DNA from 4 places in the Bacillus sp. CPT56D-587-MTF genome. Region 2 is predicted to be linked to each of the others. Evidence: predicted binding sites of a transcription regulator. Region 2 holds the regulator's gene; each other region holds the start of a gene.
What was found. Region 2 encodes Rex, which represses fermentation and respiration genes when NADH is low (regulators of the CRP and FNR family bind a similar motif). Its sites were predicted from a motif close to TTGTGAAATATTTCACAA; they were not measured.
Positions count from the first base shown of each region.

Region 1: nirB (NADPH-nitrite reductase large subunit) is a predicted target of Rex. The motif match lies at 3,569-3,586, and genes of this name have one in related genera.
Region 3: AC3WVZ_RS24395 (DUF1641 domain-containing protein) is a predicted target of Rex. The motif match lies at 4,999-5,016, and genes of this name have one in related genera.
Region 4: AC3WVZ_RS23320 (L-lactate dehydrogenase) is a predicted target of Rex. The motif match lies at 5,830-5,847, and genes of this name have one in related genera.

Region 1 is NZ_JBYTEF010000001.1:1,819,124-1,827,118, reverse strand. Features, by position in the region: gene AC3WVZ_RS09510 (arylamine N-acetyltransferase family protein) at 1-763, shown strand, start outside; gene AC3WVZ_RS09505 (hypothetical protein) at 860-1,069, opposite strand; gene exsG (exosporium protein ExsG) at 1,288-1,440, opposite strand; partial or broken gene AC3WVZ_RS09495 (excalibur calcium-binding domain-containing protein) at 1,649-2,542, shown strand; gene ric (iron-sulfur cluster repair di-iron protein) at 2,746-3,453, shown strand; gene nirB (NADPH-nitrite reductase large subunit) at 3,662-6,067, shown strand; gene nirD (nitrite reductase small subunit NirD) at 6,083-6,400, shown strand; gene AC3WVZ_RS09475 (uroporphyrin-III C-methyltransferase) at 6,459-7,883, shown strand; gene AC3WVZ_RS09470 (sirohydrochlorin chelatase) at 7,880-7,995, shown strand, end outside.
Region 2 is NZ_JBYTEF010000001.1:4,912,420-4,920,414, reverse strand. Features, by position in the region: gene tsaE (tRNA (adenosine(37)-N6)-threonylcarbamoyltransferase complex ATPase subunit type 1 TsaE) at 1-347, shown strand, start outside; gene tsaB (tRNA (adenosine(37)-N6)-threonylcarbamoyltransferase complex dimerization subunit type 1 TsaB) at 328-1,020, shown strand; gene rimI (ribosomal protein S18-alanine N-acetyltransferase) at 1,034-1,477, shown strand; gene tsaD (tRNA (adenosine(37)-N6)-threonylcarbamoyltransferase complex transferase subunit TsaD) at 1,477-2,493, shown strand; gene AC3WVZ_RS25450 (ABC-F family ATP-binding cassette domain-containing protein) at 2,974-4,899, opposite strand; gene AC3WVZ_RS25445 (redox-sensing transcriptional repressor Rex) at 5,087-5,716, shown strand; gene AC3WVZ_RS25440 (YdiK family protein) at 5,746-5,937, opposite strand; gene AC3WVZ_RS25435 (CPBP family intramembrane glutamic endopeptidase) at 5,934-6,683, opposite strand; gene groES (co-chaperone GroES) at 7,073-7,357, shown strand; gene groL (chaperonin GroEL) at 7,396-7,995, shown strand, end outside.
Region 3 is NZ_JBYTEF010000001.1:4,713,496-4,721,490, reverse strand. Features, by position in the region: gene AC3WVZ_RS24415 (SET domain-containing protein) at 1-147, shown strand, start outside; gene murB (UDP-N-acetylmuramate dehydrogenase) at 531-1,448, shown strand; T-box leader at 1,546-1,761, shown strand; gene tyrS (tyrosine--tRNA ligase) at 1,813-3,075, shown strand; gene AC3WVZ_RS24400 (NAD(P)/FAD-dependent oxidoreductase) at 3,266-4,444, opposite strand; gene AC3WVZ_RS24395 (DUF1641 domain-containing protein) at 4,489-4,929, opposite strand; gene AC3WVZ_RS24390 (winged helix-turn-helix transcriptional regulator) at 5,355-5,699, opposite strand; gene AC3WVZ_RS24385 (MFS transporter) at 6,073-7,236, shown strand; gene AC3WVZ_RS24380 (aldo/keto reductase) at 7,253-7,995, shown strand, end outside.
Region 4 is NZ_JBYTEF010000001.1:4,518,984-4,526,978, forward strand. Features, by position in the region: gene AC3WVZ_RS23310 (S8 family serine peptidase) at 1-2,952, shown strand, start outside; partial or broken gene AC3WVZ_RS23315 (IS1182-like element ISBth7 family transposase) at 3,139-4,508, shown strand; gene AC3WVZ_RS23320 (L-lactate dehydrogenase) at 4,769-5,713, opposite strand; tRNA gene AC3WVZ_RS23325 (tRNA-Glu) at 6,461-6,532, opposite strand; tRNA gene AC3WVZ_RS23330 (tRNA-Ser) at 6,538-6,628, opposite strand; tRNA gene AC3WVZ_RS23335 (tRNA-Asn) at 6,636-6,710, opposite strand; tRNA gene AC3WVZ_RS23340 (tRNA-Ile) at 6,718-6,794, opposite strand; tRNA gene AC3WVZ_RS23345 (tRNA-Gly) at 6,805-6,875, opposite strand; tRNA gene AC3WVZ_RS23350 (tRNA-Lys) at 6,889-6,964, opposite strand; tRNA gene AC3WVZ_RS23355 (tRNA-Thr) at 6,975-7,050, opposite strand; tRNA gene AC3WVZ_RS23360 (tRNA-Phe) at 7,065-7,140, opposite strand; tRNA gene AC3WVZ_RS23365 (tRNA-Asp) at 7,153-7,228, opposite strand; tRNA gene AC3WVZ_RS23370 (tRNA-Met) at 7,232-7,308, opposite strand; tRNA gene AC3WVZ_RS23375 (tRNA-Ser) at 7,336-7,428, opposite strand; tRNA gene AC3WVZ_RS23380 (tRNA-Ile) at 7,446-7,522, opposite strand; tRNA gene AC3WVZ_RS23385 (tRNA-Met) at 7,527-7,603, opposite strand; tRNA gene AC3WVZ_RS23390 (tRNA-Ala) at 7,624-7,696, opposite strand; tRNA gene AC3WVZ_RS23395 (tRNA-Pro) at 7,713-7,786, opposite strand; tRNA gene AC3WVZ_RS23400 (tRNA-Arg) at 7,797-7,870, opposite strand; tRNA gene AC3WVZ_RS23405 (tRNA-Leu) at 7,874-7,962, opposite strand; tRNA gene AC3WVZ_RS23410 (tRNA-Gly) at 7,979-7,995, opposite strand, start outside.

The DNA.
Region 1 (7,995 bases), 3.1 Mb from region 2:
TGAAATTCTCTTAAAAATGGGAATGATTCTCCCCTATGAAAATCTTGATATTATGGCTGGTACTATTAAAAATATCTCAAAAGATAACTTAATAGAAAAGTTACTTATTCAAAAACGAGGTGGACTTTGTTATGAATTAAACTCCTTATTGTATTATTTTTTAATTGATTGTGGGTTTCAAGTATACAAAGTAGCCGGTACTGTTTATGATCTGTACGATAATAAATGGAAACCCGATGATGGTCATGTCATTATCATATTAAGTCATGAGGGTAAAGATTATGTTGTGGATGCAGGTTTTGCATCTCATCTCCCTTTACATCCAGTCCCTTTTAACGGAGAAGTCATCTCCTCTCAAACAGGAGAATATCGAATTCGTAAGCGAAATACTCGAAAAGGTACTCATATTTTAGAAATGAGAAAAGGAGCTAACGGAGAATCTACAAGTTTCTTACAATCTGAACCTTCAAATGAATGGAAAATAGGCTATGCTTTCACTGTAGATCCAATAGATGAGAAAAAAGTGAATAACATTCAAAAAGTGATTGTAGAGCATAAAGAATCTCCTTTTAATAAAGGGGCTATCACTTGTAAATTAACTACTTATGGTCACATATCATTAACAAATAAAAATTATACAGAAACCTTTAAAGGCACTAAAAATAAACGACCAATAGAATCTAAAGATTATGCTCGCATTCTTCTTGAATCTTTTGGAATAACGCAAGAGAAATATGTAGGAAAAACACTAGAAAGAGGTTAGTTGACTACAAGTACTTCATAATAAAGCAGATTCTATATTTAGAATCTGCTTTATTTTATATTTTGTTATAAATTAATTTAATTTTGTTGTTACCCTTTAATTTTCAATTATATATTCATCATCATATTTATCGTATTGTAACCCTTTCCCTATCTTTGATTCTGTAACTTGATCTCTTAAAAACGGTGCAGCATCCATTTTGCTAGTTGCAATTTCAATTCCATATTTTTTCGTTAAATAAGCTAACTCTAGTAAAAACCACTCTCTTCGCAATGTAACTGGAATATCAAATGTTTTTCTTTTCATATATAATAGCACCTCTTTTATTTTCATAACTTAAAAACATCACTGGATGTACTTATTAAAACTACCTTTCACCGCTAACATCCAATGAAACATTATAGTATATGCATGTCCATTTCAAACGTGCTATCACAAATATGATATTTAAGTTTACATAATTATATTATGTAATAGTAGAAAAGGAAGGCATGTCCCTTCCCCTTCTACTATAGAGATTTAAATTAAGAACATCTTGGTACACCTAAAGCTAAAAATAAACCTGCTACTCCCGCAGTAATCGGTACTTTTAACGTAATAACATCGTCTACCTTCGTTACTAAAAAGTAAGCATTACCTTCTTGTAATATACAAGTTACCAACAATTGAAATTCCATTCAAATCTCCTCCTTTCAATCGATATACTATAATTTATGAAATCTCTTTCAAAACGTAATAGGATATATATCTATTTTTCCCTATATATAAAATAAATGTTTATAAGTCTAGTAAAAATATTAACTTTCTAAATTTATATAAAACGTGTAATATCCAATAAGTTCCTATATAATCAATAAGAAGAATCTTACAAATGGAGGTATGAAAATGACGATTTTAAGTAATATTGGTGCAGCTTTATTTTTTATTGCTTTTATTCTTTTAATCTTATGTATTATTTCATTCTTTAAGAAAAATGGAAAAGCAAAACAATATGGACGTCCTACCGTTATTCTTTTTATGATTTCTATTATATTAATAACGGCCGGTACAACAAAATCGGAACACCCCGTCGTCGAGTTTTTTTCTACTTTAAGTTTCATTCTATTTATATTCTTCCTTGTTCTAGCAATCTTATCTGTTATTAAGAAAACAGGTGTAGCGAAAAAACAATTTATTATTACAGCCGTATTATTTGTCATTTTTGTTGCGCTATCAGGTATTTCAGATCCTTCTTCTGAAAAAACGACAGCAACTAGTACAAAAGTTGCTTCTAACAATGAAGAACAGAAAGATAGCGAAAAGAAAAAAGAGGCGGACGAAAAAACTCAAAAGCAAGAAGATGAGAAGCGTCTAGCCGATGAACAAGCTCGTAAGCAAGAGGATGAAAAACGTCAGGCTGATGAACAAGCCCGTAAACAACAAGAAGAGCAAAAACGTCTAGCCGATGAACAAGCTCGTAAACAACAAGAAGAGCAAAAACGCCTAGCTGATGAGCAAGCTCGTAAGCAACAAGAAGAGCAAAAACGCCTAGCTGATGAGCAAGCTCGTAAGCAACAAGAAGAGCAAAAACGTCAGGCTGATGAACAAGCTCGTAAGCAACAAGAAGAGCAAAAAGCATAGCAAGCTCAAACACAACCTGCTTCAGGAAATACTAGTAGTGCATATTACAAAAATTGTGCCGCAGTTAGAGCTGCCGGGAAAGCTCCTCTATATAAAGGACAACCAGGTTATGACTCACATCTTGATCGTGATGGCGATGGAGTTGCATGTGAAAAATAGTAGTAAAAAAGAAGCTTCTAGTAAGCTTCTTTTTTATTATCAGAAACTATTATGACGAATTCCCTCTCCCTCTTCCTTTTATAAAACTCATTTGATTATCCTTAAAATTGACACATTATAAGTGATTTCAATCACCACATTGTTTTTCATTTATTGCTATTCTTAATTTAGATATTACATTCAAACTTTATGGAGGCATTCATATGGAACATACATTTACTGAAACTTCTATTGTCGGTGAGATTGTTACACAATTTCCAAAAGCTAGTAATCTTTTTAAATCATATAGAATAGACTTTTGTTGTGGTGGTAATAAACCACTTATTGATGCAATTCATGAAAGAAATTTATCAGCAACAGAAGTACTTACAGAATTAAATACGCTTTATCATAATACGAAACGATTAAATGAATCTGAAATTGATTGGAAAAATGCTTCTTATCGTGAATTGATTGATTATGTTATAAATAAGCATCATCGCTATTTAAATGAAGAATTACCACAGTTAAGTCCGTATGTGACGAAAGTATTACGCGTCCACGGAGCAAGTCAGCCTCACTTAGCTCAAATTCATAAGCTATTTCACGAATTAAAGATGGAATTAGAACAGCATTTAATTAAAGAAGAAACAGAAGATTTCCCATTAATTTTAGAATTTGAACAAAATCCAATTGACGAAAACTATGTGAAATTACGTAAAATAGTAGATGAGTTGGAAAATGAACATAACCACGCAGGCAACATTATTAAAGAACTTCGTAAAGTTACAAATGACTTTACTCCTCCAGAAGGAGCTTGCGGTACTTATCGACTTGTTTACCAACGTCTTGAAGCGCTAGAGTCTGATTTATTTGAGCACATTCATTTAGAAAATAATATTTTATTTCCACGTGCCATTACGAGAGCATAAATAAAGAGCAGGACATGAGTATACATACTTATGTCCTGCTCTTTCATTTGGTAAAGACTATACACATCCCTCTCGAATAAATCCGAATTTTAACAATTTGTGAATCATTATAAAAATGTGATAAACATCACATCTCTTCCTTTTTTGATTTTCTATAATAAAAACATAATCCTTTGTTCAACATTTCACAGAAAAAGGGGAAACGAAAATGAAAAAACGTTTAGTTATGATCGGAAATGGTATGGCTGGCATACGCTGTATGGAAGAAATATTAAAACATGATAGTGATTCATATGAGATTACTATTTTTGGAGATGAACCTCATCCAAACTACAACCGTATTATGCTCTCTCATGTTTTACAAGGCAAAACAAATATGCAAGATATCATTATGAATGAATACAGTTGGTATGAAGAAAACGAAATAACTTTGTATACAAATGAAAAAGTTCAAAGTATTAACCGAGAAGAAAAAATTATTATTACAGAAAAGAATCGTACTCTTACATATGACAAACTCATTATCGCAACAGGTTCTAGTGCTTTTATTTTGCCTGTAGAAGGTTCCACTCTCCCTGGTGTAACAGGATTTCGAACAATTGAAGATACACAATTTATGATTGATACCGCTAATGAAAAGAAAAAGGCTGTTGTCATTGGTGGTGGGTTACTTGGTTTAGAAGCCGCAAGAGGTCTTATTGACTTAGGGATGGACGTACATGTTGTTCATTTAATGCCAAACTTAATGGAGCAACAACTAGATACGAAAGCAGCTTCTCTTCTGCGCGAAGATTTAGAAGCGCAAGGCATGAAATTTCTAATGGAAAAGAAAACTGTAAAAATTCTTGGTACAGACCATGTTGAGGGCATTCAATTTGAAGATGGTGAAGTTGTAGATTGTGATTTAATCGTAATGGCTGTCGGAATACGCCCAAATACGCAAATAGCAAAAGATGCCGGTTTAATTGTAAATCGCGGTATTGTAGTCAATGACTATATGCTAACAAATGATGAGTCCATTTATGCAGTTGGAGAATGTGCAGAGCATGACGGTATCGCATATGGACTTGTTGCTCCTCTTTATGAACAAGGTGCGATACTAGCAAAACATATAACAAATTTACAAACTGATGGATATTCGGGCAGTATCGTCGGTACGCAATTAAAAGTTGCAGGTTGTGATTTATTCTCTGCTGGTCAAATTTATGAAGATGATCAAACGAAAGCAATATCAATCTTTGATGAATGTAAACGTTCCTATAAAAAAGTATTAATTCGTGATAATAAAGTCGTCGGTATCGTTTTATATGGTGACACAGCTGACGGTACACGTCTCTTTAGCATGTTAAAGAAGGAAGAAGATATACAAGAATATACACCAGCTTCCCTTCTTCACAAAGCTGGTGAAGAAAGTGAATTTGACGTTGCTACAATGAGTGCGGATGACACGATTTGTGGATGTAATGGTGTTACGAAAGGTTCAATCGTTCACGCCATTTTAGAACAAGAGTTAACGACTTTTGAAGAAGTTAAAGGCTGTACGAAAGCCGCAGGTTCTTGTGGTAAATGTCGTCCACTTGTGGAACAAGTTTTATCTCATACACTTGGAGATGCTTTTGATGCCTCAGCGCAATCTGCCGGTATGTGTGGATGTACACCTTTATCCCGTGATGAAGTCGTAGCAGCCATTCACGAGAAAGGCTTAAAATCTCCAAAAGAAGTACGAAATGTTCTTGGTTTTGCACATGAAGACGGCTGTTCGAAATGCCGCCCTGCTTTAAACTACTATTTACGTATGGCGATTCCAGAAGAATATGAAGATGATAAATCGTCCCGTTTCGTTAATGAAAGAATGAATGGTAACATCCAGCACGATGGTACATTCTCTGTTATTCCACGTATGTACGGAGGCGTTACAACAGCTGATGATTTAATGAAAATTGCTGAAGTTGCGAAGAAGTATGATGTTCCACTTGTGAAAATTACCGGTGCAAGCCGAATTGGCTTATACGGTGTCAAGAAACAAGATTTACCTAACGTATGGGCTGACTTAAATATGACTTCTGGATATGCATATTCAAAATCGCTTCGTAATGTAAAATCATGTGTTGGTTCTCGCTTCTGCCGTTTCGGTACGAAAGATTCATTAGGACTTGGTATGCTCCTTGAACAATCATTAGAAATGGTAGATACACCTCATAAAATGAAGATGGGTGTAACGGGCTGTCCGCGTAACTGTGCGGAAGTACTGACGAAAGATTTTGGCGTTGTTTGTGTCGAAAATGGATACCAACTTTATATTGGCGGAAATGGTGGTACAGAAGTACGTGAAGCTGATTTTGTAATGATTGTCCCTACTGAAGATGATGTCCTTCGCATCGCTGCAGCTTACATGCAATATTATCGTGAAACTGGTATTTACGGAGAGCGTACCGCCTACTGGACAGAACGTTTAGGCTTCGATCACATAAAAGAAATACTACAAGATGCAAGTATGGTTACTACGTTAAATGAACGTTTCCAAACAGCTCGTAGAACATATACGGAAGCATGGGGACAAGCACTAGAAACGAAATCATTAAAAGCGATGTATGAAGTAGAAACTGTGAAATAAGGAGCTGTGATCTAAATGATACACACGAAAGAAAAAATAAAAGTTATGCGTGCGGAAGATCTTGCTATTCAAATCGGTAAAGAAGTGCAAATGAAAGGTATGTCTATCGCCCTATTCCGCCTTTCAAATGGCGATATTCGAGCTGTAGAAAATCGTTGTCCTCATAAAAACGGACCGTTAGCAGAAGGGATTGTGTCTGGAGAATTCGTCTTTTGTCCACTGCATGATTGGAAAATCTCACTACTAACAGGTGAAGTTCAAAAACCTGATGACGGCTGTATTCAAACATACGAAGTAGAAGTTATTGACGGTGACATTTATTTATACATGTAATTTTCGAAAGGAAGCCTCCTCTGGCTTCCTTTTAAATAAAAATTGATGAGGTGCAATTATGAACGGATATGTATATTTAGTTGGTGCAGGACCAGGTGATGAAGGGCTTATTACAAAAAAAGCGATAGAGTGTTTAAAACGTGCAGATATTGTTTTATATGACCGTTTACTAAACCCTTTCTTTCTTAGCTATACAAAACAAACATGTGAACTTATGTATTGCGGAAAAATGCCAAAGAATCATATTATGCGACAAGAAATAATTAACGCACACCTTCTTCAATTTGCGAAAGAGGGCAAAATTGTTGTCCGATTAAAAGGCGGAGATCCATCTATTTTTGGCCGTGTTGGTGAAGAAGCAGAAACTTTAGCAGCAGCAAATATTCCATATGAAATTGTACCAGGCATTACATCTAGCATCGCCGCTAGTAGCTATGCAGGTATTCCCCTCACCCACCGTGACTACAGTAATAGTGTCACTTTATTAACCGGACATGCAAAAGGTCCCTTAACCGATCATGGAAAATATAATTCATCTCACAATAGCGACACGATTGCCTACTACATGGGTATAAAAAACTTACCTACAATTTGTGAAAACTTACTACAAGCAGGAAAAAAAGAAGATACGCCAGTAGCAGTCATTGAATGGGGTACAACTGGTAAACAGCGCGTTGTCACAGGGACACTGTCTACCATTGTTTCTATTGTCAAAAACGAAAATATTTCTAATCCTTCTATGACAATTGTTGGTGATGTTGTTACTTTGCGGAATCAAATCTCTTGGAAAGAACGTAAACCATTGCACGGCAAGAAAGTTTTATTTGCAGCTGCAACAAATAAAAAAAGCGCAATAAAGCAAAAGTTACAAGAGTCCGGTGCAGAAATATATCAAATTCCAACTTTCAAAAAGAAAGAATACACAGTAACCTCTGAACAAATCATTAAGATTTTTAACGTTGATCGTCTTGTATTTTGTTCCGCTGACAGTGTAGACATCTTAATGCAATCATGCAGTAAATATCATAAAGATATTCGTTCCTTACAGGCAGAACTTCAGTATATGAACCTTTCTATTCAAGAAAAGCTCATGCAATATGGATTGTTCAGTAAACCTGCGCAATTTTCTTCGAATTCAACGATTTATTTAGGACGAAACATTAACCGAATTGCTGTTATTCAAGAAAAAATTGGTGCTGGTTCCTATATGATGACTCATGAGTACACAATTGATCATCGCTTCGATGAAATTCATTCACGTATTCTTTCTGAATTCTCATGGGATAGCATTGTATTTGAAGGTCGTGCTTCTATTGATACGTTTCTAGCAGAAATAAAACGCCTTGGCTTTATCAATATTCTTACTCTCCCATTCTCGTATACCGACGTTCCAACTTTACACTATGCAAATAAAGTTGGGTTTCATAACGTAGATCATCAATTACAAGAAACTCTTATGAAGAAAGACATGGTGAGACAATGAAAGGAATTGTATATGTTGGACATGGAAGCCGGCTACAAGAAGGTAATGAACAATTCATTCAATTTATGCAATCTGTTATGAAAGAGCGAAACGAAAGAATTCAAAAAATAGC
Region 2 (7,995 bases):
CTTTTACAAAGGGACTAGCAAAAGGTCTTGGAGTGAAAAGAGTTGTAAATAGTCCTACCTTTAATATCATCAAAGAATATAAAGGAAGATTACCGCTATATCATATGGACGTGTATCGCTTAGCAGAAAGTGAAGAGGACTTAGGCTTTGATGAATATTTCTACGGTGAAGGAATTACGGTAGTAGAATGGGCTCATTTAATAGAAGCATATTTACCGAATGAAAAGTTACAAATTAGTTTATTCCATGCTGGAGATGACACAAGAAAAATTATACTCGAGCCAATTGGAGATCGCTATATTAGATTATGTGAGGAGCTATTACAAGATGAAAGTACTAGCAATTGATACTTCAAATTACGTAATGGGTGTATCCCTTATTGAGGAAGGAAACGTAATTGGGGAAATCATTACAAATTTAGCAAAAAACCATTCTGTACGTCTTATGCCAGCTGTAGAGAAACTGTTAAAAGAGTGTGGCGTAAAACCGAAGGAATTAACTAAAATCGTTGTAGCTGCTGGACCTGGATCCTATACAGGTGTTCGTATAGGCGTGACAGCGGCGAAAACATTAGCTTGGTCACTTCAAATACCAATTGTAGGTGTATCAAGTTTAGAGGTAGTAGCTGCAAACGGTACTAACTTTAACGGGTTAATTTGTCCTTTATTTGATGGAAGACGTGGGCAAATTTATACTGGGTTATATACATATGAAGGAGAGCAGTTAACTTCAATAGAAGAAGACCGAATTATTCTTATTGTAGACTGGTTGCAAATGTTAAAAGATAAAGGACAGCCTGTTTTATTTATCGGTAACGATGTTAAATTGCATAAAGAAACAATTATAGAACATTTAGGTGATCAAGCTGTATTCGCTCCATTTACTAAAAATAACCCAAGACCAAGTGAGCTAGCATTCTTAGGATTACAAAAAGAAGAACAAGATGTGCATACGTTTGTTCCAAGCTATCTTCGTTTAGCTGAAGCTGAAACAAAGTGGTTAGAAAGTCAAAACAAGTAGGAGCTTGCAGAAGATGGATATGATATTTAGAAAGATGGAGCTTGATGATATTGCTCAAATTGTAGCTATTGAAGAAGCGTCTTTTTCAACTCCTTGGACTGCAGATGCCTTTCACCGTGAATTAACGATGAATGAACATGCACATTATATTGTGTTAGAAAAAGATGGTCGTGTAGTCGGGTATTGTGGATTGTGGATAATTATTGATGAATCACATATAACAAATATAGCTATTTTGCCAGAATACCGAGGTCAAAAGTTAGGAGATGCCCTATTGAAAGCAGTTATTTCTGAAGCGAAAGAACTAGGGGTAAAAACAATGACACTTGAAGTACGTGTATCAAATGAAGTAGCAAAGCAGTTATACAGAAAATACGGATTTCAAAATGGTGGGATTCGTAAACGATACTATGCAGACAATCAGGAAGATGGTCTCGTAATGTGGGTGAATATATAATGGAAAAAAATACGATTATACTTGGTATTGAAACAAGTTGTGATGAAACAGCAGTAGCAGTTGTTAAAAATGGAACGGAAATTATTGCGAATGTCGTTGCATCACAAATTGAAAGTCATAAACGTTTTGGCGGCGTTGTACCAGAGATTGCATCCCGTCATCATGTAGAAGAAATTACAGTTGTGTTAGAAGAAGCTTTAAAGGAAGCAAACATCACATTCGATGATATTGATGCAATTGCTGTAACAGAAGGTCCTGGTTTAGTAGGAGCACTTCTAATTGGAGTAAATGCAGCGAAGGCAGTAGCGTTTGCACATGATATTCCGTTAGTCGGTGTTCATCATATTGCTGGTCATATTTATGCGAACCGTTTAGTAAAAGAAGTTCAATTCCCGTTATTATCACTTGTTGTATCTGGTGGGCATACAGAACTTGTTTATATGAAAGAACATGGTTCATTCGAAGTAATTGGTGAAACACGAGACGATGCAGCTGGAGAAGCATATGATAAAGTAGCTCGTACGTTATCTATGCCATATCCAGGTGGTCCTCATATTGATCGCCTTGCACATGAAGGAGAACCGACAATTGATTTGCCTCGTGCATGGCTAGAACCGGATTCGTATGATTTTAGCTTTAGTGGATTGAAATCAGCAGTTATCAACACTGTGCATAACGCAAAACAGCGCGGTATAGAAATTGCACCAGAAGATTTAGCGGCAAGTTTCCAAGAAAGTGTAATAGATGTACTTGTAACGAAAGCAGCTCGTGCAGCAGAAGCTTATAATGTAAAGCAATTACTTCTTGCTGGTGGAGTAGCTGCTAATAAAGGACTTCGTGCGCGATTAGAAGAGGAATTTGCACAAAAAGAAAACATTGAATTAATTATTCCGCCGCTATCTTTATGCACAGATAATGCAGCGATGATTGCAGCGGCAGGGACAATTGCTTATGAACAAGGTAAGCGTGCAACATTAGCCTTAAATGCAAATCCAGGATTAGATATTGAAGCATAGTTATACACATAATTAACCACAGGTTGTGGATAAAACCCATATTATCTGTTGATAATGTGGGTTTTATTGTGTATATAAAATGTTGATAACTTTTTTACTGACTGTGGATAATGTGGAAAAGTTATTTTGATGTTTATTTTATAAAGGTGGATATGTGTATAAACTTGTGGATAAATAGGTTGATGTCAGACCTTTGAATTTGTTCTTTTTCGGGAAATAAAAAGCAAGAAGATATCCCCGAAAAACATTTTGAAACATCTCCCCATTATAGAAGATGCTAATATTGTCAATCTTTGTCGTTAAAAAGATATTTCGTGTCGAATTGTTAATATATATAGGGTTACAATAGATATATTTAAAAAATCGTTAGTATATTCTAAGTTACGATAGATATATTCAAAAAATTGTTTAAGTACTAAAAAAAGATGTCACATAGTCAAAAATCCTGACTTATGAGACATCTTCCTTATTTAAATATGCTTATACATGCAGCTCTTCCCATTCTGCCATACAAGTTTCAAGTTGTTCTTGTAGCGTTTGCTTTTTAGTTGTAATTTCACTAGCTTTTTCATAATCTGCATATATTTCTGGTAAGCAAAGTTGATCTTCTAACGTAGCAATTTCTTCTTCTAATTCCACTATACTTTGTTCTAGCTCTTCAATTTTTCTAGTGCGTTGACGCTCTAGTTTTTTACGCTCTTTTTCTTCTAAATAATTTAATTTCTCTTGTGCAATCACCTTTTGAACAGGAACGTCACTTTCTTGCTGTTCAAGTTCTGCACGTTCAATCATTTCATTTTTCTTTTCAACGTAGTAATCGTAATCCCCTAAATATTCCTGTGCACCTTCTGTTGATAACTCAACCACAGTTGTTGTTACACGGTTAATAAAGTAGCGGTCATGTGAGACGAATAGAAGAGTCCCTGGGTAATCAATTAAAGCATTCTCCAAAATCTCTTTACTATTTAAATCAAGGTGGTTCGTAGGCTCATCTAGAATTAACAAATTTGACTTTTGCATCATAAGTTTTGCAAGAGCTAATCGAGCTTTTTGTCCACCACTAAGGGAAGATACTGGTTTCAGTACATCATCTCCTGTGAATAAAAAATTCCCAAGTATAGTACGGATTTCTTTTTCCGGTTGCAGTGGATATTCATCCCATAGTTCATTTAAAACCCGTTTAGAAGATGTTAAGTTTGCTTGTTCTTGATCATAATAACCAACAGATACATTTGATCCGAAAGAAACATCACCATTTAATAGTGGTAACTTATTCACAATGGATTTTAACAATGTGGATTTCCCAATTCCGTTTGGACCAACTAAAGCAACACTATCTCCGCGAGTTAAGCGCATAGTTACATGTTCAATTATAGGGTTTCCATCATAGCCGATGGTTGCATCATTTACTTGTAAAACATCATTTCCACTTTGTTTTTCAATATCGAAGTGGAATGATGCTGACTTAGAATCCCCTAATGGTCTCGTTAATAATTCCATTCTGTCTAGTTGTTTACGGCGACTTTGAGCACGTTTCGTTGTAGAAGCGCGAGCTATATTCTTTTGAACGAAGTCCTCAAGTTTTGCGATTTCATCTTGTTGTTTTTCGTAACGTTTCATTTCTTGCTCATATAATGCTGATTTTAAGTCTAAATATTTACTGTAGTTACCAACAAATCGTCTGCTTTCTTTATTCGAAATTTCATATACTTGTGTAACGAGTTTGTCTAAGAAATAACGGTCATGTGAGACGATTAATATTGCGCCAGGATAACCTTGCAAATATTGCTCAAGCCATGTTAATGTTTCGATGTCTAAATGGTTTGTAGGCTCGTCCAAAATAAGTAAGTCTGGTTTTGTTAATAATAATTTCCCGAGAGCTAATCTTGTTTTTTGCCCGCCGCTTAAAGTAGAGATCGTCGTCTGGTGCGTTTCAACTGGGAAGCCAAGGCCGCTTAAAATGGAGCGAATATCCGCTTCATATTGATATCCACCTTGATCTTTATAATTGAGTTGTAGTTGGTCATAATCAGCTAACAATCTTTCATATGTAGCTTCGTTTGAAAAGTTTTCTTCTTTTCCCATTTCTTGCTCAAGCCTTCGAAGTTTTGTCTCCATTTGCTGTAAGTGGGTAAAGACGGTTAGCATTTCATCCCAAATTGTTAAAGACGTTTCTAGTCCAGTATTTTGAGCTAAATATCCGATTGAGACATCTTTCGGTTTTATAATTTCGCCACCATCATGAGATAATTCACCAGCGATAATTTTTAATAATGTAGATTTTCCTGCTCCATTCCTTCCAACTAATGCGATACGATCTTTTGTTTGTACTTCCAATTTTATGTTTGCAAGAATCGTTTCTGCACCGTATAATTTCGAAAGCGCGTTTACTTGTAATAAAATCAATGTTTTCACCTCAAATAATTTCTTAACTTTGCCATGTTTATATTTCTCAATCATACTAAAAATAGTGTATAGTTTAAAATAAAGAGAGAATACTTCTTCTCTTTATTATACAAGGAATTTAATGAGTGCTAAACTTCTGTATTTGATTAAAGTATATGAATAAAGATAGGAAGAGAGGAGAGGTCATATGGATCAGCAAAAGATTCCACAAGCCACTGCTAAAAGATTGCCTCTATACTATCGATTTATCCAAAACTTATCTCTTTCTGGTAAGCAGCGTGTTTCATCGGCCGAATTGAGTGAGGCAGTAAAAGTAGATTCCGCAACAATACGAAGAGATTTTTCGTATTTTGGAGCGTTAGGGAAAAAGGGATATGGATATAACGTAAATTATTTATTATCATTTTTCCGCGAAACACTTGATCAAGATGATATAACACGTGTAGCACTTATTGGAGTAGGTAATTTAGGGACCGCTTTCTTACATTATAATTTCACGAAAAACAATAATACAAAAATTGAAATGGCATTTGATGTTAGTGAAGAGAAAGTTGGAACAGAAATCGGGGGCATTCCTGTATATCATTTAGATGAATTAGAAGAGAGATTATCAAATGATATACAAGTGGCAATATTAACAGTACCGGCTACAGTAGCACAAGCTGTAGCAGATAGATTAGCTGAAACAAGCGTGCACGGTATTTTGAATTTCACACCAGCGCGATTAAACGTATCAGAGAATATTAGAATTCATCATATTGACTTAGCTGTAGAGTTACAAACATTAGTTTACTTTTTGAAAAACTATCCACAATAAAACGCAGAGGAAGCGACCTCTGCGTTTTATTATTGTTTCTTCTTTGTGAATTTAACTAATATAAGGCGAAGTGCCAAATTAAAATCAATTGTTGCCATAACTGCAAATAGTATTGTCCACATATTCCAGATTGTATCTGTCACGTTCGTAATGGCGAAGCGTGTAAAGATACATCCAAGAAGGAAGTATAGTGCAGCCATGAACAATGGTGAGTTTCTCATACAAAAAATCCTCCGATAAAGCCTTGCATTTTTTCAGCTTCTTTAATCATTTCTTGAATTTGTTCATTGCTCATAAAAATTTGCCCAATAGCGACTAATGTATTCATCGCAACATGAGCTGCAATCGGAACGATAATACGTTTCGTCTTCACATATAAGAAGGCGAATACGAGCCCCATAGCAGTGTATACCAATAAGTGAGTAAAATCAAAATGAATTGTTGCGAATACAAGCGAACTAATGATAGCTGCGATAAAGAAGTTAAACTTCTTATAAAGCGTGCCGAATAGAATTTTTCTAAATACGATTTCTTCTAAGATAGGTCCAATTATAGATACAACAATAAGGAACCAAGGTATCGTTCTTGCGATGTCCATCAGTCTGTCTGTATTCTCAGATCCACGTGGAACCCCAAATACATACATTTCAATCATACCTGCAATGGATTGTGAGATGATTGCTAAGAAGAACCCGATAAAAATCCATCCAATAGTAGCTGGAACAGAAGAGCGCATTGGATCTAAATGCCTGTCACGAATATCTGTTCTAAGTAACCAAAGCACGATACATAATGCAATAAAGAAGCTAATGATTGCCCAGTGTCCCGTTATGATTTGTCCTTTTTCTTCAATGGTAAATCCTCTATTATCATAGAGTCCTGTTTTTAGGAGAAGTGGTAATCCAACAACGCCAGATAACTGCATTAAAATGTATGTAATGATAATCCACCAGTATTGTTTCTTCAAATGGTTTAACCATCCTTTCTAACTATAGTGTATGAGATAAGTTAGGATAACATGTAAATATGCTACCTACGATATAAACCTCTTGAATTATGTTTTTTTCGTAAATCCTTATTTGAAATTATAATAGAAGACAGGAGAAAGTTGTATGTGTAGCGAAAACAACTTAGGGTGTCCTTTCATATTGTAACATACGAGCAGTGGAAACAACGATTCATATAGTAAAGGCAGTATTGTATATAGAAAGTTTATATAGTGATTTGCGAAAAAATTATGATTTTTTTACTTGCAAAAGAAATTGAGATTATTTATTATTATAAGTGTGTTAGCACTCGGATGACTTGGGTGCTAATAAAAGAAATTTACATAACAAAATGAGGAGGTTATTGTTCATGCTAAAGCCATTAGGTGATCGCGTTGTAATTGAGCTTGTTCAAGCAGAAGAAAAAACAGCAAGTGGTATCGTATTACCAGATACTGCAAAAGAAAAACCACAAGAGGGTAAAGTTGTTGCAGTAGGTACTGGTCGAGTGCTTGAGAATGGTGAGCGTGTTGCTTTAGAGGTAGCAGCAGGTGATCTTATCATCTTCTCAAAATATGCAGGTACTGAAGTGAAATATGAAGGTACAGACTACTTGATTTTACGTGAAAGTGACATTTTAGCAGTTATCGGTTAATTATATAAATCTTAAAAAATCCAAGGGGGTCAATTATTATGGCAAAAGATATTAAATTTAGTGAAGAAGCACGTCGTTCGATGCTTCGCGGTGTCGACACTCTTGCAAACGCAGTAAAAGTTACGCTTGGACCAAAAGGTCGTAACGTTGTACTTGAGAAAAAATTTGGTTCACCACTTATTACAAATGATGGTGTAACAATCGCAAAAGAAATCGAATTAGAAGATGCATTCGAAAACATGGGTGCGAAATTAGTAGCAGAAGTTGCTAGCAAAACAAATGACGTAGCTGGTGACGGAACAACAACTGCAACTGTATTAGCGCAAGCTATGATTCGTGAAGGTCTTAAAAACGTAACAGCTGGTGCGAACCCAATGGGTCTTCGTAAAGGTATCGAAAAAGCTGTTACTGCTGCAATTGAAGAATTAAAAACGATTTCTAAACCAATCGAAGGCAAATCTTCTATCGCACAAGTAGCTGCTATTTCTGCAGCTGACGAAGAAGTAGGTCAATTAATCGCTGAAGCAATGGAGCGCGTTGGTAACGACGGCGTTATTACTTTAGAAGAGTCTAAAGGATTTACAACAGAATTAGACGTAGTAGAAGGTATGCAATTTGATCGTGGCTATGCATCTCCT
Region 3 (7,995 bases), 200 kb from region 2:
GATATTGTCTTCGAGAACCATACGTTTAACTTCTATGCTTATAAGGATATAAAAGCAGGAGAAGAAATTTTAATCAATTATAATGGTGAAGTTGATAACGATGAGCTGTTATGGTTTGATAAAGAAAAAGAAGAGAACGAAAAGTAATATAAAGAGTATAGAAAGAGCACATTCTGTCGGATGTGCTCTTTTTTTATTGATGTAAATAAAGTAAAAAGTACAAAAAAATACCACTTTCTTTTTGTGTGGTATAGTAAGATACTGAGGGATAGTGTTTTGAAAAAGTCACATATTTTACAAATTGTTGTCTTTCTGATGACATGTCAAGTTTAGTAGTCCATTTGGGTTGCTTTATTATGCAATATATATTTTAATATGAGTGGCACCTCTTATAAATTAAGAGGTTTATAGGTGTCTCGAATTGATTTTGGGTACACTGTATCCACCACTTTAGGTTCTTTCATGTACGTGGGGATATTATGGGCCCGTATAACGGGATAAAATGAATATAGAAATAGAGGAATCGTAAAATGAATATGCAAGAGGTTTATAAATATTTAAGTACGGTATTGCCTGAAGGACATGTTAAACAAGATGAAATGTTAAAGAATCATACGCATATTAAAGTTGGCGGAAAAGCAGATGTTTTTGTTGCGCCTACAAATTATGATGAAATTCAAGAAGTTATTAAATATGCGAACGAATATAATATTCCAGTTACGTTTTTAGGAAATGGATCGAATGTCATTATTAAAGATGGTGGAATTCGCGGGATTACAGTAAGTTTAATTCATATTACAGGTGTTACTGTAACAGGAACGACGATTGTAGCACAGTGTGGTGCAGCAATTATTGACGTATCACGTATTGCCTTAGACCATAACTTAACGGGTCTTGAGTTTGCTTGTGGTATTCCAGGTTCAGTTGGCGGAGCATTATATATGAATGCTGGTGCATACGGCGGTGAAATTTCGTTTGTATTAACAGAAGCTGTCGTAATGACAGGTGATGGAGAGCTACGTACTTTGACGAAAGAAGCATTTGAATTTGGATATCGTAAGAGTGTATTTGCGAACAACCATTACATTATTCTTGAAGCGAGATTTGAACTTGAAGAAGGTGTACATGAAGAAATTAAAGCAAAAATGGATGATTTAACGTTTAAACGTGAGTCAAAACAGCCTCTAGAATATCCTTCATGTGGTAGCGTATTTAAGCGCCCACCAAATAACTTTGCTGGTAAGTTAATTCAAGACTCAGGACTACAAGGTAAGCGAATTGGTGGAGTAGAAGTTTCTTTAAAACACGCTGGGTTTATGGTGAATGTTGATAACGGAACAGCACAAGATTACATCGATTTAATTCACTTCGTACAAAAGACAGTTGAAGAGAAATTTGGCGTGAAGTTGGAGCGAGAAGTAAGGATTATTGGAGAAGATAAGGAATAAAGAAATACGTATGAAGATATGAATTATTTTAAAATAATATTTGGGTATTGTTGACAATTTGTTTTCAATTCAATATAATGGCTAATAATTTAACAAATAACATACGTTGAAAGAGCCCAGTAGCAGTTTGTCACTGTTAACGAGAGAGCTAGGGGTTGCTGGAACCTAGCACAAACAAACTTGTGAATTACACTCTGGAGTATCTTAGGTAATGCTAAGCGGACTGGCAATCGATATTATTGCTAAGAGTGGTATGAGTAGCTATGCTATTTATACAAACTGGGTGGTAACACGGTGAATAATCGTCCCTATGTCATAGACATAGGGATTTTTTGTTTTAAAAAAATAAAGGGGATGACAAAAGATGAATATCATTGATGAGTTAGAATGGCGCGGCGCCGTTAATCAACAGACTGACGAAGAAGGCTTACGTAAGCTAGTAGAAGAGAAAAAGATTTCACTATACTGCGGAGTTGATCCAACCGGTGATAGTATGCATATCGGACATTTGATTCCGTTTATGATGATGAAGAGATTCCAATTAGCCGGCCATCATCCTGTTATTTTAATTGGCGGGGCAACAGGAACAATTGGTAATCCGAGTGGACGACAATCAGAGCGTCAACTTCAAACGTTAGAAGTGGTTCAGCATAATGTAGATGCGTTAACAGCACAAATGAAAAAGCTATTTGATTTTGGTGGAAATAGCGAAGTGAAGATGGTAAATAACTATGATTGGACACATGAAATAAATATTATTGAGTTTTTACGTGATTACGGGAAAAACTTTAGCATCAATAGCATGTTAGCGAAGGATATTGTAGCAAGCCGTTTGGATACAGGTATTTCTTTCACGGAATTCACGTACCAAATTTTGCAAGCGATGGACTTCCATCATTTATACACGAAAGAGGATGTTCAACTGCAAATTGGTGGTAGTGACCAATGGGGAAATATTACGAGTGGTTTAGATTTAATTCGTAAGTTAGAAGGTCATGAGGCGAAAGTATTCGGATTAACGATTCCGTTATTATTAAAATCGGACGGTACGAAGTTTGGTAAATCAGCGGGTGGTGCGGTTTGGCTTGATCCTGAAAAAACGACACCGTTTGAATTTTACCAGTTCTGGGTAAATACAGATGACCGTGACGTCGTTAAATACTTGAAATACTTTACGTTCTTAACGAAAGAGCGTATTGATGAATTAGCGGTTAAGGTGGAAACAGAGCCTCATAAACGTGAAGCACAAAAAGTACTAGCAGAAGAAATGACGAAATTCGTTCATGGAGAAGAAGCATTCCTGCAAGCTGTGAAAATTACAGCAGCGTTATTTAGCGGAGATATTAAATCGTTAACAGCTGATGAAATTGAACAAGGTTTTAAAGAGATGCCAACATTCCAGTCTTCAAAAGAGACGAAAAACATCGTAGAGTGGCTAGTTGATTTAGGAATTGAACCATCTAGACGACAAGCGCGTGAAGATATTAATAACGGAGCGATTTCTATGAATGGTGAGAAAGTAACAGATGTGGGTACGGATGTTACTGTAGAAAATTCATTTGATGGACGATTTATTATTATCCGTAAAGGGAAGAAGAATTACAGCCTTGTGAAGTTAGGCGAATAGTTTGTGTGAAAGGATGGGAGTAGGAAGAATACTTCCATCTTTTCGTATACACAATTTGGACATAAAATAATCAGTAAATTTAGATAATTAAAAGGGTTATACGATTCTTCTGCCGAATAAATAAGTTAGAGAAAATTACGGATAAAAATAGCCCGAACCATGCAGGGCATGATTCGGGCTTATATTCAGATTAGTAAGCTAAGCTGAATAGACCTTTAATGTGTGATAAGTAACGAACGTTACTTGCTTCTTTCATTAATGATGCTGGTAAGCCTTTAAGTGGAGTATTGCTTGCTCCAATTGTAGCAACCGCATCTTTACGTCCTAGACTAGCAAGTGTTCCAGAGTTTACAGGTGCGAACTCTTCGAATGCTTTGCCTTCTAGTGCTGCGTATAAGTTGTATCCAATTAACTCACCCATTTGCCAAGCGATTTGTGCAGTTGGTGGGTATGGACGTCCGTCTGGAGCGAAGACAACAGCGCTGTCTCCAGCAACGAATACGTCTTTGTGAGAAGTAGATTGTAGGTATGCATCAACTGTTGCACGTCCACGGTTAACTTCAAGACCTGATTCACCGATTAATGGGTTACCTTGTACGCCGCCCGTCCAAACGAATGTGTTAGCAACAAGTTTTTGACCGTCTTTTAAGTCGATTTCGTTGCCAGCAACGTTTGTTACAGGAAGACCAGTTAAGAATGTAACGCCGCGCGCTTCTAGGCTAGTAGTTGCACGTTCGATTAAGTGGTCTGGTAATACTGGAAGGATTTTTGGACCTGCTTCAACAAGAAGAAGTTTCACTTCTTTTGGATTTACGCCGTGGCTTTTTGCAAGTTTAGGCATAATGTCAGCAAGCTCACCAACTAGCTCAACGCCAGTTAATCCGCCACCACCTATTACGATTGTAGCATCAGCTTCGTTTTTCGTTTTCGCGTATTCACGAATACGGTCTTCAACGTGTTTGTAGATTTTATTCGCATCAGCAGCAGATTTTAATACCATGCTGTTTTCTTCTAGTCCTGGAATACCGAAGTAAGCAGTTTTACTTCCTAAAGCAACTACAAGTGCATCGTAAGATAAAGTAGTGCCGCCAGCTAGTTTGATTTCTTTGCTATCAACTGAGAATGACTCAACTGTTGCGATTTTAAGATCGATATCTTTACCTTTGAAAAGCTTTGTAAGTGGCATTGCAACTGCTTGCTCAGACACGTTACCAGCTGCAAGGCGGTGTAGTTCAGTGATGATTTGGTGCGTTGGGTATTGGTTAATCACTGTAACTTGTGCTTCTGATTTACTGTAATATTTACGTACGTTTAAAGCGGCAAGAAGACCGCCATAACCAGCGCCTAAGATGACAATTTGTTTTGACATAGTATGATATCCCCCGTCTTTACTAATTGTTGTTATAAGTTAACTTATTTATTGTTACGTTCTGCACTAATTTGAAGATATGCGTTCACAAGGCGGAACATTTTTTGTGCTTGTGGATCTTTTAATAATTTTAATAGACCGAACAGGCCGATAACTTCGTTGCTTTCGTCAGCACGATTTTTCGCTTCGATTGCAGTAGCAGCCATGCTTTTCACTGTATCTTTTACAGGTTCTACAAGCTCTGTGATTGCACCAACAGTGTCGCTTTTTAATACTTCATCAGTAGCAACAGTTTGAGCGAAGTCATAAGACTTAGTTAAAATGTTAACAAGCTCAGTTAATTTTGGAAGCTGTTCTACTAGTGTTGTTAATGATTCTTGTACCTCAGGTTTTAACAACTGATCAAGTACATCAAGTTGTCCTTGGCTAGCAGAAATTTGTACAGTTTCTTGTTCTGGCTTTGTTTGAGTCATAGTTTCTGGCATCTCCAATTCTCCTTTACGATAGCAATACTCTTATTTTTTATAAGTAAGATAGTAAACGGTTACGAAACTTTATACAAAGTTTCACAAAACACAATAAAATGCCTTTAAATTTATGACAGCAAGTAAGCTGACATAAATCTAAAACCATAACGTCTTACTTATTATTTATGAACTGTCCGATACATGGCTTGTCCGCATAATGGAAAAGCTCCGTTACCGGAAAGTGTATATAATATATATCCTATATTATATACTATATACACCTATGTTAACATAAAAATGATTCCTAATTATTTGATATTGAGTGTATAACGTAGTGCTGACAAGGTATGAAAGCGTATAAAATATTTTGTTTCAGTTAGAAATGTACATATATATATAGAAAAAAAGGAAAAAACGAACAAATTCATGTTCGTTTTTTCCTATTATTCACCTTCTGCAATTAGCATCGATGTGTTACCTTCTTTTTCAAGATGGCATTCGCCCCAAGAACAAAGAGAGTCAAGAATGGATTCTAAAGACCAACCGTAGTCGGTAAGAGAATATTCTACTTTCGGTGGGACTTGGTTGTATACTTTTCTTTGAATGACCCCGTCGTCTTCTAATTCACGTAATTGCTGTGTTAACATTTTTTGTGTAATACCAGGCATGGAACGTTTTAGTTCACTCGTTCTCTTTGTACCTTTCGTTAAGTGACAAAGGATAACAACTTTCCATTTGCCGCCGATAACTTCTAAAGTCGCCTCTACAGGAATATTGTATTTCTTCATATGAAACCCTCCCTTTTTGAGTAAAGTAAGTTTAATAATACAAATGTTACTTTTTAGTACCTATAGCACTTTAAAGTACGTACTTTTTATTATGTTAAATATGTTTCATAATAGCACATGTAAGAGGCAAATGAGTAGTACGGTACCAAAAAGTGACTATGTTACTTTTTAGTGCCTATCGTACTTTAAAGTGCGTTCTTCAAAAAAGGAATGAAACCATTCATAATAGCATTTGTAAGTATGAAATATATTTTTTAGAAGATAAAAGGGCCTTTTTATCATACTATTATGATTGGATTTCTTGTAATAAGGAGGAATTCAATTGAGTTCATATACAGTACCATCTTCGGAAGCTCAGACGAGCCGAAGAAGTATGTTTGCTTTATTAGCGCTAGCAATTAGTGCGTTTGGGATTGGTACGACCGAGTTTATTAGTGTCGGTTTACTACCATCTATTTCAAAAGATTTAAATGTTTCGGTTACAACAGCCGGTTTAACGGTTTCCTTATATGCGTTAGGAGCGGCAGTAGGAGCTCCTGTTTTAACAGCGTTAACGGCTAGTATGTCGCGAAAGACATTATTAATGTGGATTATGGTTATTTTCATTATTGGTAATGGCATTGCGGCGGTAGCAACAAGCTTCACTGTATTAATTATCGCAAGAATTGTATCTGCGTTTGCACATGGTGTGTTTATGTCAATTGGATCTACAATTGCAGCTGCAATCGTACCAGAGAATAAACGTGCTAGCGCAATTGCGATTATGTTTACTGGATTAACAGTTGCGACTATTACTGGTGTGCCAATTGGAACATTTATCGGTCAACAATTTGGCTGGAGAGCGTCATTTATGGCGATTGTTGTAATTGGAATTATTGCTTTCATCGCAAACAGTATACTCGTCCCATCTAATTTAAAAAATGGTGTACCTGTATCGTTTCGTGATCAATTTAAATTAATTAAAAATGGAAGACTATTACTTGTTTTCATTATTACTGCACTTGGATACGGCGGTACATTCGTAACATTTACGTATTTATCTCCGTTATTACAAGAAGTAACAGGATTTGAAGCAAGTACTGTTACTATCATTTTATTAGTGTATGGAATCGCAATTGCGATAGGGAATATGGTCGGCGGAAAATTATCGAATCATAATCCGATTCGAGCGCTATTTTACATGTTCTTGATTCAAGCGATTATATTATTTGTTTTAACATTTACAGCGCCATTTAAAGTAGCTGGATTAATCACAATTATTTTCATGGGACTATTCGCATTTATGAATGTTCCGGGGCTACAAGTATATGTAGTTATATTGGCAGAGCGCTTTGTTCCGAGTGCGGTTGATGTTGCTTCAGCAATTAATATTGCCGCATTTAACGGAGGGATTGCTTTAGGTTCTTATATAGGTGGCCTTGTAACGAATTCATTAGGATTAATCCATACTGCTTGGGTAGGTGGCCTTATGGTAGTAGCCGCTGTTATTTTAACAGCGTGGAGCATGACATTAGAAAAAAGAGATCAAGTAAAATAAAAGGAGAGAAAATAAAATGAAAAACTTACAAAGTAAAACAGTATTAAGTAATGGTGTAGAAATGCCTTGGTTCGGTTTAGGTGTATTTAAAGTAGAAGAAGGACCAGAACTTGTAGAAGCAATTAAATCAGCAATTAAAGCAGGATACCGCAGCATCGATACAGCTGCAATTTACGGAAATGAAAAAGCTGTAGGTGAAGGAATTCGTGCAGGTATTGAAGCGACTGGTATTGCAAGAGAAGAATTATTTATTACTTCAAAAGTATGGAACGCAGATCAAGGGTATGAAACAACAATCGCTGCATACGAAGAGAGTCTAAAAAAATTAGGACTAGATTATTTAGATTTATATCTTGTTCACTGGCCTTCAGAAGGAAAATATAAAGATACATGGAGAGCGCTAGAAACACTTTATAAAGAAAAGCGCGTACGTGCAATTGGTGTAAGTAACTTCCAAATCCATCACTTACAAGATGTAATGAAAGATGCAGAAATTAAACCAATGATTAACCAAGTAGAATACCACCCTCGTTTAACACAAAAAGAACTACAAGCTTTCTGTAAAGAACAAGGTATTCAAATGGAAGCATGGTCACCACTAATGCAAGGTCAATTATTAGATAACGAAACATTACAAGAGATTGCTGAGAAACACGGTAAAACAACAGCTCAAGTTATTTTACGTTGGGATCTTCAAAATGGAGTAATCACAATTCCAAAATCAACGAAAGAACACCGTATTATTGCAAACGCTGATGT
Region 4 (7,995 bases), 390 kb from region 2:
CTATCAGGTCATGCTGGACAATTACAATTTCCTAACCTAATTCTATTCGGCAAAAACTTCACTGATAAAATAGAAGATTTCAAGGGACAAACTTTACCTATTGAATATGTAGGAATTGGTACGCCTGACGAGTTTAGTAAAAAAGATGTAAAAGGAAAAATCGCTCTCGTTGCACGCGGTACACTGTCATTTGATGAAAAAATTGCTAATGCAAAACAAGCAGGTGCAAAAGCCGTTATTATTTATAACAATGTGGATGGAGAAATTCCTTTCTACGTTGGCGAAAGTACAAAATACATTCCAGCATTCCGCCTAACGAAAGAAGAAGGTGAAAAACTAAAAGCTCAAATCGAACAAGGTAGCACCTCCTTAACTCTCGATGAAATTAATTACATTCAAACAGAAGGCGATCATCTTGCAGACTTTAGCTCACGCGGTCCTGTTACAGCAAATGATGATATTAAGCCTGATATTACAGCGCCTGGTGTCGCTATCCTTTCAACAGTTCCTGAATATATTAACGACCCGCAAGAGGGTGAAAACTACGCTGTTTCCTATGAGCGTATGCAAGGAACATCTATGGCTTCTCCTCATATCGCTGGCGTTGCTGCTCTAATTTTACAAGAACACCCAGACTACTCTCCGTTCGATGTAAAAGCGTCTCTTATGAACACAGCTAATGATTTAAAAGAAAAATATTCCGTATATGAAGTTGGAGCTGGGCGAGTAGATGCTTACAACGCCGTTCGTACAGAAACAAGCTTTAAAGTATTAGATACGACACAAACTGTTGTAAATGATGAAGTAATTGAAGTACCCGAAGAAACTGGATCTATTGCATTCGGTAAGTTTTATCAAAAAGACGGTGAAGCTCTTGAACAAAAACGAAATATAAAAGTAACTAATCATAATAAACAAGAGAAAAAAGAATTTAAAACAGAAATTTCTTATACACCAGCATCGTCTACTATTAACGATGCTGTCGCAAACGGTGTAAAAATCTCTGCTCCAGAAACAATTACTCTTGATGCTGGCAAAACAGGTGAAATTGAAGCAAAAATTAATGTTCCAGCCGGTGTGAAACAAGGCCGATATGAAGGGTACATTCATATTACGAACACAAAAAATAAAGAAGAAACATATCAAATCCCATTCTCTATTCGTGTATCAGAGCCTGGTATTGAAAATGCAATACTATCAAGAAAAGCAATTTCAACTGATACATCTAAATTCAATCCATACGGTGAATCGTATGTTCACGGAGCATTCCAATTAAACAGCGAACTTGAAACGTTAGATCTTATCGTAAAAGATTCCAAAACAAATAAAGCTCTTGGCTTCATTGGAACATTAAACACGAGTGGCCTAAAAACTGATGTGTATTACTACTTAGATTCATTCTTTAATGGAAAAGTGTATCCTTTTACAAATGATCCTGCAAAACCAATCGGTAATGAGAAAATCAACTTACCAGAAGGAGACTACACAATTGAGTTTGTCGGTTATGATAAGGCTGGGAAAGCACGTGTAAAAGGTGATTATGTTGTAATTGATAATACACCACCAGAAGTGAAATTAACTGGATTAAAACCTGGTATTTACGAGTTAAATGAAGAAAATTATACAGTAGAAGATGGCAAAAAAGCACTATGGATTAAAGGAAATGTATACGATTCAAACGTTGATTACTTAAAAGGAAAAGGATTAAACATTACGCAAGAAGCGAATGGCGTTATGTACTATGACTATTCTCCATACTTGCACAAGTTTTTACCGATTAATGCAAATGGCGACTTTAAAGTTGGCGTTACACCTGACTCCTTCAGAACGGAAGGTCCAATGAACACAGGCGTATATATTTTCGATTATGCAACTGCAGGTCCTGACTATCCAAACGGGGTAAATAACTACTGGTTTATCCCGCAAGGTGCTCAATATGCAAAAACTAGTTACGATAAAAAAGAATTATATAAAAATGACGAGTTCACAGTAACACTAAACGCGAAACACGTAAAACAATTTGTTGCTGGGCAATTTAATGTAAACTTCCTAGAGAAGAACTTCAAATTTGCAAATGCGAAATTTAATCCTGCTTTTGAAAAGCTACTTTCCCAAAAAGGGGTAACCGCAAAAGTAAATGAACCGAAACTAGAGGCAGGCTCTGTTACAGTTGGCGGAGCTATCGATGACAAAAATTTTGCTGGATTAGATGGTGATTTCCCGTTCATTGATGTAACGTTCAAAGTAGAAAATGATGAGTTTTATGAAGCAAACGCTCAATTAGAATCACCAATTTTTGTTTACTGGAAACAAGGTGAATCAGAACCAAATAGAATGCGTGTACTTCAAGATCAAACATTCTCAGTTATGTCCTTAAACTCATTAATAGAAGGAAATATTAAACCTGGTGCATTCTTAAATGAACGCGGATATTTAGATGAAAAGTTCGATTATACAAAGCTTGGCGTAAAAGTATATGCGACTGATTCTTACCGTCATAAGTTTGAAGGCTCACTAGATAAATACGGATACTTCAAACTAAATGGACTTCCAGTTAATAAACGCGACTATAACTTATATGTAGAGGTGCCAGGACATTTAACAAGCCGCCTAACAACGAAACTTGGTACTGAAAAAGACGGTAAGTTGCTTGGCCAATATTATTATGCAAGACCTGACGAAAACCTTGCCGGCGATGTAAATGGTGATAAAGTAATCGATATTAAAGATGCTGAAATCATTGCTAGCAACTATGGTAAAAAAGGACTAACTGTAAAAGACGGAGATCTTAATAAAGATGGTATTGTCGACGAAAAAGATATTCGCTTCGTTGAAAAGAACTTCTTGAAAAAAGGGCCAGATGCATCTAAATCACAAACACCTGTAGAAAAATCAAAAAGCGGTACACTGGCAGATATTTTAAAGAAATTAGGATTAACGCCTAAAAAATAATAAAGTGAAACTTTAATCAATTGAGGTTTTACTGCCCGGCAAATAGCGGAATAATAAAGAGCACTCTACGTAAAATAGAGTGCTCTTTCAGGCTGTGGAGAAAGTCTTCTCCACAGCCTGTTTTTGTGTCTGAACCTCTTTTTATGTGTCAACACTGATAAAAAAGAGGAAAAGGAGAGATTTTTTATGATGGGTGCTTTAAAAAATCATCGTGATGAGCGTGTATCTGTTTCTGTAGAAGAGTTGGTTCCACAAGATCATTTCCTTCGTGCAATTGAAGCGACAATTAGTTTTGATTTTATTGAAGAGAAGTTACGCCCTTATTACTGTGAAAACAATGGACGCCCGTCCATTCATCCTATTGTTTTATTTAAGATGATGTTTATTGGATATTTTTACGGTATTCGTTCTGAGCGTCAATTGGAAAAGGAAATTAAAACGAATATTGCCTACCGTTGGTTTTTAGGGTTTTCTCTATCGGATACTATTCCGGATCACTCTACAATCAGTTGGAATCGTCGTACTCGTTTTATTCATACAAATATTTTCGAAGAAATTTTTGATGAGATTGTGAGACAAGCGACGGAGCACCGGATGGTAGGAGGACGTGCACTGATGACAGATTCTACACATATTAAGGCCAATGCCAATAAAAATAAATTTGTACATAAATATAAAAAAGAAAAAGCAAAGTTTTATATAGACGAGCTAGAAGCTGCGGTAATCGAAGATCGTGAGGTACATGGAAAAAAGAATTAAAACCTAGAAAGGAAAGTGATACCCCTACCAAAAAAACTCGTATAAGTACAACGGATCCAGATAGTGGATTTTTAATGAGAGATGGAAAACCAAATGGTTTTCATTTCTTGGATCATCGTACGACTGATGCGAAGTACAATATTATTACAGATACCTATGTAACGGCTGGAAATATGGCAGATTCCGAGCCGTATTTAGCACGCCTCCAAGCTCAGATTGATAAATTCGACTTCAAAGTAGAAGCTGTTGCCCTTGATGCTGGCTATTTTACAGGATATATCTGTAAGAAACTATCAGAACGGAATATATTTATGGTGATGGGGTATCGCCGATTTGGAAAACGGAATAAAGAAGTACCGAAAAGCCAATTTAAATATGTAGAAGAAATGAATGTTTTCGCTTGTCCGATGGGATGTATTCTAGAATATGTAACAACTGATCGTGAAGGATACCGTCAATACAAATCGAATCCAGAAGACTGCGCTGTTTGTCCGTTACGTGAGGTGTGCTTTTCAAAGAAACAAAAACAAAAAGTTATCACTCATCATGTGTGGGAGAAATATAAGGATATTGCTAGAAAAAACAAGCTAACAGCTACAGGGAAAAGGTTGTATAAAGTACGCTGTTCCACTATAGAGCGAAGCTTTGCAGACGCCAAAGAACTACATGGCTACCGCTATGCCCGGTTTCGAGGGCTGAAGTCTGTCCAAATGCAAGCTTATCTCACCGCAGCTTGTCAAAACATGAAAAAAATAGCCCTCCACCTGACCAAAAAGGGTCAGGTGGAGGGCTATTTTTTAAAATTCTATTATTTTATGTTGTTTTTATTCGCTAAAATCAAAAAAGATTCCAGAGTGTTGGGAACCCTAAAGGGTTTCCCAACACTCTGAAAGAGCACTCTACGTAAAATAGAGTGCTCTTTTTCTATAAACGACCCTTATCCAGCAAAAGGGGTATATTGGGGATATACAAGGGAAACCGGAAAAGGAATTTATATTAAATTATATAAGTTCAGAGGTAAGAAGCAGTTTCCCACCTCTGAACTATTTAGCAATTATTATAGTACTGGTGCCATTGTTTCTTTTAATACTTTTACAGAATGAGCGAACTTCGCTTTTTCATCTTCATTTAGCTCAAGTTCTACGATTTCACGTACACCTTCGCGGTTAATTACAGCTGGAACACCTACGTAAGCATCTTTCTCGCCGTATTGACCTTCAAGGTATGCAGATACAGTTAATACGCTGTTCTCGTTGTTTAAGATTGCTTTAGTTACACGAAGTAGTGACATACCGATTCCGTAGTAAGTTGCACCTTTACGCTCGATGATATGGTAAGCTGCATCACGTACGTTTTCGAAGATTTTGTCTAAGTCTTCTTGTTTGTACTGTTCGTTGTTAGCTAAGATTGTTTCTAATTTTTGTACACCGATAGTAGCGTGGCTCCATACTGGAAGTTCAGTGTCACCGTGTTCACCAACGATGTAAGCATGAACGTTACGTGGATCTACATCTAAGTAGTCACCTAACATGTAACGGAAACGAGCAGAGTCTAAAGTAGTACCAGAACCGATTACGCGCTCTTTCGGTAAACCAGATTCTTTCCAAGTTACGTAAGTTAAAATATCAACTGGGTTAGTTGCGATTAAGAAGATTCCATCGAATCCGCTATCCATAATGCCTCGAACGATTTGTTTAAAGATCTTTGTATTTTTCTCAACTAAGTCTAAACGAGTTTCACCTGGCTTTTGTGGTAACCCAGCAGTGATAACAACTAAATCTGCATCTTTACAATCTGCATAGCTACCGCTCCAAACTTTTGTTGGTGATGGAGAGAATGGTACCGCATGGCTTAAGTCCATTGCTTCCCCTTCTGCTTTTGCTTCATTAACATCTACTAATACGAATTCTTCAGCTACACCTTGGTTGATCATTGAGTAAGCGTAACTACAACCTACAGCTCCTGTTCCTACTAATACTACACGATTGATACCTTTTTTCATGGTAATTTCCCCTCTCTATTGTTCACGTATATTTTTTTATGATTGTTTAAGTAATTAATTAAAATACTAATTTAATGTTGTTTAACTTCTTTACATTCATATTGTAGCACGTATTATTGTGAATTACTTCACAAATTATGACCTATTTGTGAACTTTTTCACATAGAGTGTAAAGTTATTGGAATAGGTGTGGAATCCATTTCAATGGAGGCGTTTTCTTTAGATTGTGAAAGGGATTTTCTTGTGGTTTTTGTCGGTAAGTGAAATTATACCAGCGATTTTTAGAATATATCGACCGTAACTCCAAATATATCAGCGATTATTAAAATTTATCGATCGTAACTCAAATTATATCAGCGATTTTTGCAATATATCGACTTACCGACAAAACTCGACAATACTGACAACATAAAAAAGCTGTCTTCAGTAGATCACAGCTATTGAGAGAAAGCAGCTTCTTCTATATATTATTTATTTTCCACAGTAGCTCCCAGATGCATTTTCATCGGTTTCTCCAAGTGTAGGAGGCTACAGCCATACAGCTGGGGTAAAAGTTCAAGTTGAAGTTAATTCCTTCATATTCATACAGGTCCAAATAATTAACATGATTGTATTTACGGCTCTCTATGTACCCAACTGCAACAGCGAATACTTCATATTTCTTCTATTGCATAAAAAAGCAGACTATCCAAAGTCCATTTTTATACAACAAAAAAGAGATAGCAGATTATGCTATCTCTTTTAGTATGACCCGTACGGGATTCGAACCCGTGTTACCGCCGTGAAAGGGCGGTGTCTTAACCACTTGACCAACGGGCCAGTTCTGGCAGAGAAGAAGGGATTCGAACCCTCGCACCGCGTTCGCGATCTACTCCCTTAGCAGGGGAGCCCCTTGAGCCACTTGGGTACTTCTCTATAAATATGGCTCCGCAGGTAGGACTCGAACCTACGACCGATCGGTTAACAGCCGATAGCTCTACCACTGAGCTACTGCGGAACAATTATGGTGGGCCTAAATGGACTCGAACCATCGACCTCACGCTTATCAGGCGTGCGCTCTAACCAGCTGAGCTATAGGCCCATAATTGAAAAGCGGGTGAAGAGAATCGAACTCTCGACCAGAGCTTGGAAGGCTCTTGTTTTACCACTAAACTACACCCGCATTAAATTGTAAATGGTGAGCCATGAAGGACTCGAACCTTCGACCCTCTGATTAAAAGTCAGATGCTCTACCAACTGAGCTAATGGCTCATTTTGAAAGTGGTGCCGACTAGAGGACTTGAACCCCCAACCTACTGATTACAAGTCAGTTGCTCTACCAATTGAGCTAAGTCGGCTTGCGTTTTCAAAATGGTGGCTCGGGACGGAATCGAACCGCCGACACGAGGATTTTCAGTCCTCTGCTCTACCGACTGAGCTACCGAGCCTTTATGTAAAAATGGCGGTCCCGACCGGGGTCGAACCGGCAATCTCCTGCGTGACAGGCAGGCATGTTAACCACTACACCACGGGACCATTTGGTTGCGGGGACAGGATTTGAACCTGCGACCTTCGGGTTATGAGCCCGACGAGCTACCGTGCTGCTCCACCCCGCGATGATAAAATATTTACTTTAGAAAAAATGGAGGAGGTAGAGGGATTCGAACCCCCGCGCGACTCTCGCCGCCTGTCGGTTTTCAAGACCGATCCCTTCAGCCGAACTTGGGTATACCTCCGAGATATATACGTCTAATGGTGGACCTTGTAGGACTCGAACCTACGACCGGACGGTTATGAGCCGTCTGCTCTAACCAGCTGAGCTAAAGGTCCTTTATGGTAGCGGCGGAGGGGATCGAACCCCCGACCTCACGGGTATGAACCGTACGCTCTAGCCAGCTGAGCTACACCGCCATAAATGATATTAATATAAGTGGAGCCTAGCGGGATCGAACCGCTGACCTCCTGCGTGCAAGGCAGGCGCTCTCCCAGCTGAGCTAAGGCCCCATGTTTTTTAGGAATATCGGGAAGACAGGATTTGAACCTGCGACCCCCTGGTCCCAAACCAGGTGCTCTACCAAGCTGAGCCACTTCCCGTTAATAAAAGCGCGCCCGAGAGGAGTCGAACCCCTAACCTCTTGATCCGTAGTCAAACGCTCTATCCAATTGAGCTACGGGCGCATATGGTGCCGAGGGCGGGGGTCGAACCCGCACGGTGGTCACCCACCGCAGGATTTTAAGTCCTGTGCGTCTGCCTGTTCCGCCACCCCGGCATGTCATATTGAAAATTGGAGCGGAAGACGGGA